Regions from separate parts of the Nitrobacter sp. genome, predicted to be linked through region 2. Evidence: predicted binding sites of a transcription regulator. Region 2 holds the regulator's gene; the other holds the start of a gene.

Region 1 (4,927 bases), on a different contig from region 2:
CCGTACCCAACCTTGTGGACGGCGGAACCCGCCGACTTCTCGGAAATAACGTGAAATCGAATCCCTTCTCGCGCCCCTGGGCAGTTCTGGCCTTCTATTGGAGTCAAAGTACACGGCTTTCGTACTGACGGATTTTCTCGGCGCGGTATCCACTTCGCCCGAAAACGCTATAGAGTGCCGCGCTATGCGCGCAAAATCAGCCCCGCTGAAACCGGACGCCGAAACTCCCGGTATCCGGACCTTTTCTATCGCGGGTCATCAACTGGTCGCACCGAAGACTGCGCCGGGCCTTCATCTGGTCGCTACGCCGATCGGCAATCTCGGCGACATCACCCTGCGGGCACTCGAGACACTCGCCGGTGTCGATATCATCGCATGCGAGGACACCCGCATCACGCGCCGTCTCACCGAACGCTTCGCGATCACAGCCGTACTCAAGCCGTATCACGACCATAACGCTGCGACCGCCCGTCCGAAAATTCTGGAGCAGCTTGCGGCTGGGGCCTCGATCGCGCTGGTCTCCGATGCCGGAACGCCGCTGATTTCCGACCCCGGATTCAAGCTGGTCCGCGAGGTCTCTGCCGCGGGCCATCGGGTCGTTGCGTTGCCCGGACCCTCGTCGGTGCTGGCTGCGCTCGCGGTCGCCGCGCTGCCGACGGACCGGTTCTACTTCGAAGGATTTTTGCCGGCAAAGGAGGCCGCACGCCGCACGCGCCTTGCCGAGCTTGCAAGGATCGATGCTACGCTGGTCATGTTTGAATCCGGCAGCCGCATCCGGGAATCCTTGCGCGATCTCGCAACCATCCTCGAACGTCGCGACGCCGCGATCTGTCGCGAACTGACGAAACTGCACGAGGATATCCGCCGCGCACCCCTCGGAGAACTCGCGGAAGCCGCAGAGACGCTGGAAACGCGGGGGGAATTTGTGCTGGTGGTCGGCCCGCCTCCGGCTGACGCAGGCATGATGTCATCCGAAGATCTGGACGAACTGTTGCTGACTTCGCTGAAGCAAAGCAGCCTCAAGGACAGCGTCGCGCGGGCAGTCGAAATGTCGGGCCGCCCGCGTCGCGAAGTCTATGCCCGCGCGCTTGAACTCGCCGGACAAGGCCGGGCCAGGGGCGCCAATGACCGCAGGTAGGGACGATTCCCTCGACCGCGCGAAGACAGTAGCGCCGGAGCGGGTCGCGGCCTTCCATACGGGCCTTTCGGCGGAGAATCGCGCCGCCGCTTTTCTGATGGCCAAAGGCTACCGGATTCTGGCGCGGCGGTTTCGCACGCCGCATGGCGAGATCGACATCGTGGCACGGCGGCGACAGCTTCTCGCCTTCGTCGAGGTCAAGGCCCGCCGCAGCCTCGATGAAGCCGCCTATGCGGTGACGCCACGGCAACAACTTCGGATCATCGCCGCGGCGCAAGGCTGGCTGATGGCACATCCCGAACATGCAGCTTTCGAGCTTCGTTTCGACGCCATGCTGATTGCGCCACGACGATTGCCGCGCCATTTGCCAGGTGCATTCGACGCCAGTACATAGCCTGAGGCGCTTACGCGTCTCCGGTTGAATCAACGGACGAGCACCATGAAATTGAAAGTCGCCGTTCAGATGGATCCCATCGCGCGCATCAACGTGCGCGGCGATTCGACGTTCGCCCTGTTGCTGGAGGCGCAGAGACGCGGCCACACGATCTCGTATTACACGCCGAACAGGCTGTCCCTGCGCGGCAAGGACGTGGTTGCGCCGGTCCAGCTGCTGACCGTGCGCGATCAGGACGGCGATCATTTTACGCTCGGCGATGCGACACGCACGCATATGGAATCATTCGACGTCGTGTTGCTGCGACAGGATCCACCGTTCGATCTCGCCTACATCACGAGTACTCATTTGCTCGAGCGCATCCATCCGAAGACGCTGGTGGTGAACGATCCCGCAAGCGTGCGCGACGCGCCGGAAAAGCTGTTCGTGATGGATTTTCCCGAACTGATGCCGCCGACATTGATCTCGCGCGATCTCGACGAGATCAATTCGTTTCGCGCCGAGCACGGCGCGGTGGTGATGAAACCGCTGCATGGTCATGGCGGAGCCGCGGTGTTTCGCGTGATGCCGCAGGACATGAATTTCGGGTCGCTGTTCGACATGTTCTCGGTGACGTTCCGCGAGCCATGGGTAATCCAGCGTTTTCTGCCGGAGGTCAAACAGGGCGACAAGCGCATCATCCTCGTGGACGGCGAATTCGCCGGCGCCATCAATCGCGTTCCGGCCGCGGATGATCTGCGCTCCAACATGGTTCGCGGCGGCGCCGCCAGAGCCACCGACCTGACACCCCGCGAGCGCGAGATCTGCGAGCGCATCGGCCCCTCGCTGCGCGAACGCGGACTGCTGTTCGTTGGCATCGACGTCATCGACGGCAATCTCACCGAAATTAATGTCACCTCCCCCACCGGCATCCGCGCGATCGCCACCTTCGGAGGGCCGGATGTGGCTGCCCGAATCTGGGACCGGATCGAGGCGAAACGAGCCTAGTGCCTTTCGCTTCTGATGGAATCAGCAAGCTCCAGGATCTGATTGACGCGTTTTCTTCACGCGAACCGATATCCACTTCGGTCGAAAACGCTCGAGACACCATCCCAGGCCTGCCAGCGCACGGCGGAACCGGTTTTAGGAGCAGACCACGCTCAAGGAGAGTGCTTGCCATCCGGAACTTTGTTCTCTCAATGTTCTTGTGCTCGGGAGGGTTGTAAGCTAATCTCGCATAGGCAGAGGGGGCGGCCATGGTTCAGCGGGTATCCACCGTCGCATTTGAGGGCATCGAGGCGCGCGCGGTCGACGTGCAGGTGCAGGTCGCGCCGGGTCTGCCCGCCTTCAACATCGTCGGCCTGCCGGATAAGGCGGTGTCGGAGGCTCGGGAGCGTGTGCGGGCCGCCCTGATCGCTTCAGGTTTGGCGCTGCCGGCTCGCCGAATCACCGTCAACCTCGCCCCCGCCGATCTCCCGAAGGAAGGCAGCCACTACGATCTGCCGATCGCGCTCGGCCTGATGGCGGCGATCGGCGCCATTCCCTCCGACGCCCTGTCCGGATTTTCGGTGCTCGGCGAACTCGGCCTGGACGGTTCGATCGCGGCCGTCGCAGGCGTTCTTCCGGCCGCGATCGGAGCGAACGGCCGCGACGAGGGGCTGATCTGCCCGGCAGCCTGCGGCGCGGAGGCGGCCTGGGCGAGCCCGGACATCCAGATCATCGCCGCAAGCTCGCTGATTCAGATCGCAAATCATTTCAAGGGAACTCAGGTTCTGTCCCGGCCACAGCCCCGGATTCGCGAAACTCAAAATGTTGCTCTCGACCTTCGTGACATCAAGGGCCAGGAGAGCGCCAAGCGAGCGCTCGAAATCGCAGCCGCCGGCGGGCATCATCTCCTCATGGTTGGCTCACCCGGCAGCGGCAAATCGATGCTCGCGGCGCGCCTGCCCTCGATCCTTCCACCGCTGTCGCCGGCCGAACTGCTGGAAGTGTCGATGATCGCGTCGGTGGCCGGCGAAATCGACGGTGGGGCCCTCACCTCGCGCCGGCCCTTTCGCGCCCCGCATCACTCCGCCAGCATGGCCGCGCTGACGGGCGGCGGTACGCGCGCCAAGCCCGGAGAAATCTCTCTGGCGCATAATGGCGTGCTGTTTCTGGACGAACTGCCGGAGTTCGATCCGCGCGTGCTGGATTCCCTCCGGCAGCCACTGGAGAACGGCGAGATCGCGGTCTCCCGTGCCAACCATCGCGTGACCTATCCCGCGCGTTTCATGCTGGTGGCCGCGATGAACCCTTGCCGCTGCGGCCACGCCTTCGAGCCTGGTTACGCCTGCAAGCGCGGTCGCATCGACCGCTGCACCGCGGACTATCAGATGCGCATTTCCGGGCCTCTGCTGGACCGAATCGATCTGCGGATCGAGGTCCCGGCCGTGACAGCCTCTGATCTCATTCTGCCACCCGCCTCGGAAGGGTCGACCGAAGTAGGGGCCCGTGTCGCCGCGGCCCGCGACATTCAGGCGGCGCGCTATGCCGCGCTCGGACTTCCGAATGTCCGCACCAATGCCGAAGCGCCGGCGGCCGCGCTGGAAGACATCGCGCAACCCGATGCACAGGGGCTGAAGCTGCTGCGCGACGCCGCCGAAAGCATGCGTCTGTCGGCGCGCGGTTATCACCGGGTGCTGCGCGTCGCCCGCACGCTCGCTGACCTCGGCGGTGCCGATAAAATCGGTCGGCTGCATATCGCCGAAGCGTTGTCCTATCGAGCGCTCGCGGAGGACCTCAGGCGGGCGGCCTGACCAGCGTTCACTTCCATCGGCAAAGCGGAGACCGTCAATAAGACGTTCTTAACCCTGTTCGCATCGGACAGGGATTTTTGCTCGGTTCCTCAAACACTTCGCAACACCGTTCCCCCATGCTGCGGCGCATTGCGTACGCTCCTGCGGCGGATTCCGCCCTCGGACGAAAATGCCGGACACAGACGAACTCGGGTGAGCGATGATGGCGCGATTGTTCTGGCTCAAGGCGCGTCTGCGCCGCCTGGTCCGGCGACATCCCCGACTTAGCTTTGTCTTTCGGACCTTCACGACCTTTTCGATCACGTTCGGAGGCGCCTACGGCTTCATAAGCGGCGCCAGAAGTGCAGATTACGACCCTAATACCTTCGCAGTCGGCGTGAGTTTTCTTTTCGCGATGGCCTGCGTCGGGCTGGCAGTTCTCAGCATGCGCCTGCGCTGGATGCGGAAAAAGCTTCGCAAGGTCGCTCTTCACAACGAGGCACTTGCGGACCGGAACTGGGAGTTGAAGGAAGCAGAGGAACGGGCGCGCAGCCTTTTCGAATCGCAGGGCGACCTGATCGTCCTGCGCGATTCGGACGGCGTTATCACCTCGGTCAACGACGCCTATTGTGTTCTGGCTCA
Region 2 (4,927 bases):
GTGGTGGCCGGATGCCGGAGCGGGGCAGGGCTCGGGATCGGACAGGCGGGTACGCGGGAACATGGCCGCCGCGGAAGGCTGTCGCCGCCAGTCCTTCGCAGGTCTCTTCGGGCACCTTGCCGGCGCTTGCGGCCCGGCTGCGAGACTGGGTGCGCGCCGAAGCCGGACCGGGGCGGCTGTTGTCCTGGGTGCCGGTGGCGTTCGGCGCTGGCATCGCGATCTATTTTGCAGCCGATCATGAGCCGATAGCCTGGATCGTCGTCCCGACTGCCGGCTTCCTCTGTCTGGCCGCACTGCTGCTGCGTCGGCATCGGCTGTTTCCTGTGGCCGTCATGATCGCCGCAATGGCTGCGGGTTTTGCCGTCGCCACGATGAATACGGCGCGGATGGCGCACGTTGTCCTGAAGCGGTCGATGTATTCGCCGATGCTCAAGGGTTTCGTCGAAACCCGCGAGGTGCGCGAGCGCACCGATAGATTTGTTTTGCGTGTCGTGCGGATGGACGATTACCGGCGCCACGTCAAACTGGATCGCGTGCGGCTGTCGGTCAGGAAGGGCACCGCGCCGGCCGTCGGCAGCTTCGTGGAATTGAAAGCGCGGCTGCAGCCGCCGCTCACGCCTGTGCGGCCCGGAAGCTACGATTTCGCGCGCGACATGTATTTCCAGGGCATCGGCGCCTCCGGTTTCGTCATGGGTGCGATCAAGATCGTGGATCCTCCGGACGGCGGCGGGATAGCCTTGCGTTACGCCGCGCTGATGCAGCAGCTTCGCGACGCCATCGATGCCCGCATCCGCCTTGTCCTCGACGGCGATTCACGGGCGATCGCCACCGCGCTTCTGACCGGTCGGCGCGACGCCATCACGACGCCGGTCAACGATGCGATGTTCATTTCGGGGCTCGGCCATGTGCTCTCGATTTCCGGCTATCACATGGCCGTGGTCGCCGGTGTCGTGTTCTTCGCGGTGCGCGCGCTGCTGGCGTTGATCCCGGCGCTGACGGCAGTTTTCCCGATCAAGAAATGGTCGGCGGCGGCGGCGCTCGCGGCGGTGGCGTTTTATCTGCTGCTGTCGGGCGCCGAGGTCGCGACCCAGCGCTCATTCTTCATGACGGCGGTGGTGCTGATCGCAGTCATGGTCGATCGGCGCGCCATCACGTTTCGTACGCTGGCTGTTGCGGCGATGATCGTGCTTGCGATTGCGCCGCAGGCGCTGGTGCATCCGAGCTTTCAGATGTCGTTCGCGGCAACGCTCGGGCTGGTGGCGCTGGTCCAGCTCGGGATGCCGAAACTGTTCGCGACGCCCGATCACTCGCCGACCGCGCGCGCCGCGCTATGGGGCGGCCGGGAAATCGTCACGCTCGCGCTGGCCTCGTTCGTCGCCGGACTCGCGACCACGCCCTATGCCGCGTTTCATTTCCATCGCGTGACGCCCTATGGCGTGGTCGCGAACCTGCTGGCGATGCCCGTTGTCTCGGCGCTGGTGATGCCGGCGGGACTTCTCGGCCTTGCAGCCATGCCGTTTGGCTTGGATGGCGTGTTCTGGCGGCTGATGGATTTCGGCATCGAATGGATGATCGCCGTGGCCCAGTGGGTTGCGGCGCTTCCCGGCGCCATTGGCCGCATGGCGGCGTTCGGAACGGGACCGCTGATCGCGGCGACGGCGGGCATCATTCTGCTCGGACTGCTCAGGACGCCGCTGCGCTGGAGCGGCGCGGCCATCATCGGGCTGGCGATCGCCTGGTCGCTTGCGGTAGCGCAGCCGGACATTCTGGTCTCCGCCGACGGCCGCAACGTCGGCGTGCGAGGTGGTGACGGCCGCCTGCATCTGATCAGCACGGGCAAGGACGCCTTCACCGTCAAGGAATGGCTGGCGGCCGACGCAGACAGGCGCGGGCCCGCCGATCCTTCGCTCGCGGAGGGTGTTTCCTGTGACGACGCAGGCTGCGTGGTCAAGGCGAGCGACGGCGGAATTGTCGCGCTGGCGCGGCGGCCGGATGCGATGGAGGACGACTGCCTGCGGGCGGCGGTGATGGTGACGGCATGGCAGGCTCCAGAGGGATGCCTCGCGCAGGTCGTCGATCAGGAGCGACTGCGCCGGAAAGGCGCTCTGGCGCTGCGGCGGGGCCCGGGCAGCGCAAACGGCTTTGTCGTCGATGCGGTCAGGCCCGAGCGTGTCGACCGGCCATGGTCGCCAGCCCCCGCCGATGAAAAGCCAAAGTCGATCGGCGATCGAGCGGAGCCCGCGCGTCCGATCGATGCCACGCCCGCGGCAGACGATCTCCAGCCCGACGATTGAGCGGACTGCCGGCGATCGCTATTCGCCGGATCAGTACTTGCGGTAGATGCCGATCAGCTTGCCCTGGATCTGCACGCGGTTCGGCGGAAGGATACGGACCTCGTAAGCTGTGTTCGCGGGCTCGAGCGCGATCGAGGCCCCGCGGCGGCGGAAGCGCTTCAACGTTGCTTCCTCTTCGTCGATCAGCGCAACGACGATGTCGCCGGTTTCCGCCGACTCGTTGCGCCGGATCAGCGCCAGGTCGCCGTCGAGAATTCCGGCTTCGACCATCGAGTCGCCGCGCACCTCAAGCGCGTAGTGCTCGCCATTGCCGAGCATGTCCGGCGGAACGCTGATGGTATGGCTGCAGGTCTGCAACGCTTCGATCGGCGTGCCGGCCGCGATGCGCCCCATCACCGGAACGGCGACAGGGCGGTCCGCGGCGTCGTCGACGTTGCCGCTGGGCCGGCGGACCTTGCCGAGATTGCCTTCGATGACGCTCGGCGTGAAACCGCGCCGGCCACCGCCGCCGCCGGCGGCGAGCTCCGGCAGTTTGATGACCTCGATGGCGCGCGCGCGATTGGGCAGGCGGCGGATGAAGCCGCGCTCCTCCAGCGCCGTAATCAGGCGATGGATGCCCGACTTGGAGCGCAGATCGAGTGCATCCTTCATTTCATCGAACGAGGGCGGAACGCCGGATTCCTTCAGCCGTTCGTTGATGAATCGCAGGAGTTCGTACTGTTTGCGCGTGAGCATGCCGACTTTAGTCCCCGATTGATGGCGCCCGCCGTCCGATTCCGATAACGATGGCTCGCAATGTCATGAGTTCTCGAAACAAATCATGAACGAACACTATATGTTCGATATGTGTTCCGCAAGTGTTTAATTTAGCGTCAACGGAGCGAGGTTTTACGACAACGCGAGTTTGATGATGTCGCACGGTTCACCCTTGCGGGCGGCGGGTGCGAACGGCGCGCGGACCACGAGCGCTTCCGCCGCGGCGAGATTGCCCAGCAACGAACTGTCCTGATGACCGACCGGCGTCGCGGTCGGCAGCCCCTCGGCCGAGTACGCCAGGCGCGCGCGCAGGTAATCCTGCCGTGCCTGATTGGAGGCGAGGTCCTTGCCGAGCAAAGCGCGTTCAACGCGATGGCCGACGTCCTCGCGCCCGGACAGTGCGCGGATCAACGGCACCATGAACAGGAACGCGCAGATATAGGACGAGACGGGATTGCCGGGCAGGCCGATCACGCGCATCGGGCCGAGCCGCCCGTGCATCATAGGCTTGCCTGGCCGCAGCGCGATCCGCCAGAACGCGATCTCCACGCCTTCGGCGTCGAGCGCACGCTTGACGAAGTCATGGTCGCCGACCGACGCGCCGCCGGTGGTGACGAGAATGTCGGCGCCGCTGTCGCGGGCGCGGCGGATGGCGGTCCTCGTTGCGTCCAAGGTGTCGGCGACGACGCCGAGGTCGAGCGCCTCGGCGCCTTCGCTGCGGGCGAGCGCGCGAAGCGCGTAGCCGTTGGACAGGATGATCTGTCCGGGGCCCGGCGTTGTGCCCGGCAGGACCAGTTCGTCGCCGGTGGCGAGCACGGCGACCTTCGGACGGCGATGCACCGGCAGGTCCGGGTAGTTCATGCCTGCGGCCAGAGAGAGATGGCGGTCGGTGAGATAGCTATGGGCGCGCAGCAGCACGTCACCCTCGCGAAAATCGACGCCGGCGGCGCGGATGTTCTTTCCGGCGGCGGTGGCTTCCTTGAGGATGACATGCTCGCCGTCGCGTTCGGTGTCTTCCTGGATCACGACGGTATCGGCGCTGTCCGGCACCACGCCGCCGGTGAAAATCCTCAAAGCCTCGCCGGCCTGCAGCGCCCGCGCGAGAGGCCGTCCCGCGGCGATCTCGCCGATCACATGCAGCCGCGCCGGAATCGTCGCGATGTCGGCGGCGCGCACCGCATAGCCGTCCATCGCCGACATCGCGACCGGTGGCTGGGTGCGGCGCGAGGGAAGGTCGCGTGCCAGCACCCGGCGATGGGCGTCGTCAAGGCCGACCATTTCTTCCGGCAGCGCTTCGACTCCGGCAAGAACAGCCGCTAAGGCGTCGGCAACCGCCATCAAGGGCATGACCATTTTCTCCCAGGGTCCCACCGGTCCGATTTCCGGGATCGGCGGGAGGCTGTGCGAACGTTACAATCAAAGAACTGCTGGCAAACATAGATTGCCAGATGGGTTTTTTAGATTTGGCGTCCGCCTTGCGAGGCTGCCGCCGGTCGGCTGGATCGTCGAAGAAACGAGCACGCTTCGCCGGCGTAGGACCTCATCTACAGAACTTGCGATCCGCAGACAACGTTCGCCGAACATTGCGACGGGCCGTTCAAACGGGTTCGCCCTGCTGAGGGCCGCCTCACCGGCAAGGGCTCAACTGTCTGATGAACTCCCGAACCCGAATCCTATCGAGATCATCGGGTTGGCGACATTTTCTGATTCGAGATCAAAACGCCCATGAAGGGTAGACAAACCTTAATGAGGGAACGACGGAACCGTCCGAGGCCGGGTCGGTTGTTCGAAAATCGGGAGGGGTGATTCGGGCGAGGGCAATGGTTGGAGGGCGCAGACAAGGAGGCATCCATGAAGTGGAAAAAATGGCGACGGGA

What was found. Region 2 encodes LexA, which represses DNA repair genes until DNA is damaged. Its sites were predicted from a motif close to TGTTCNNNNTGTGTTCNG; they were not measured.
Region 1: the regulator LexA is predicted to act here: its motif matches at 2,701-2,718, upstream of ACS3WB_RS00555 (YifB family Mg chelatase-like AAA ATPase).

Annotation. Positions count from the first base shown of each region.
Region 1 is NZ_JBPPLY010000001.1:113,888-118,814, forward strand. Features, by position in the region: gene rsmI (16S rRNA (cytidine(1402)-2'-O)-methyltransferase) at 185-1,138, shown strand; gene ACS3WB_RS00545 (YraN family protein) at 1,125-1,532, shown strand; gene gshB (glutathione synthase) at 1,578-2,519, shown strand; gene ACS3WB_RS00555 (YifB family Mg chelatase-like AAA ATPase) at 2,768-4,306, shown strand; gene ACS3WB_RS00560 (response regulator) at 4,506-4,927, shown strand, end outside.
Region 2 is NZ_JBPPLY010000003.1:322,104-327,030, reverse strand. Features, by position in the region: gene ACS3WB_RS05985 (ComEC/Rec2 family competence protein) at 12-2,294, shown strand; gene lexA (transcriptional repressor LexA) at 2,325-3,029, opposite strand; gene ACS3WB_RS05975 (molybdopterin molybdotransferase MoeA) at 3,183-4,397, opposite strand; gene ACS3WB_RS05970 (SPW repeat protein) at 4,902-4,927, shown strand, end outside.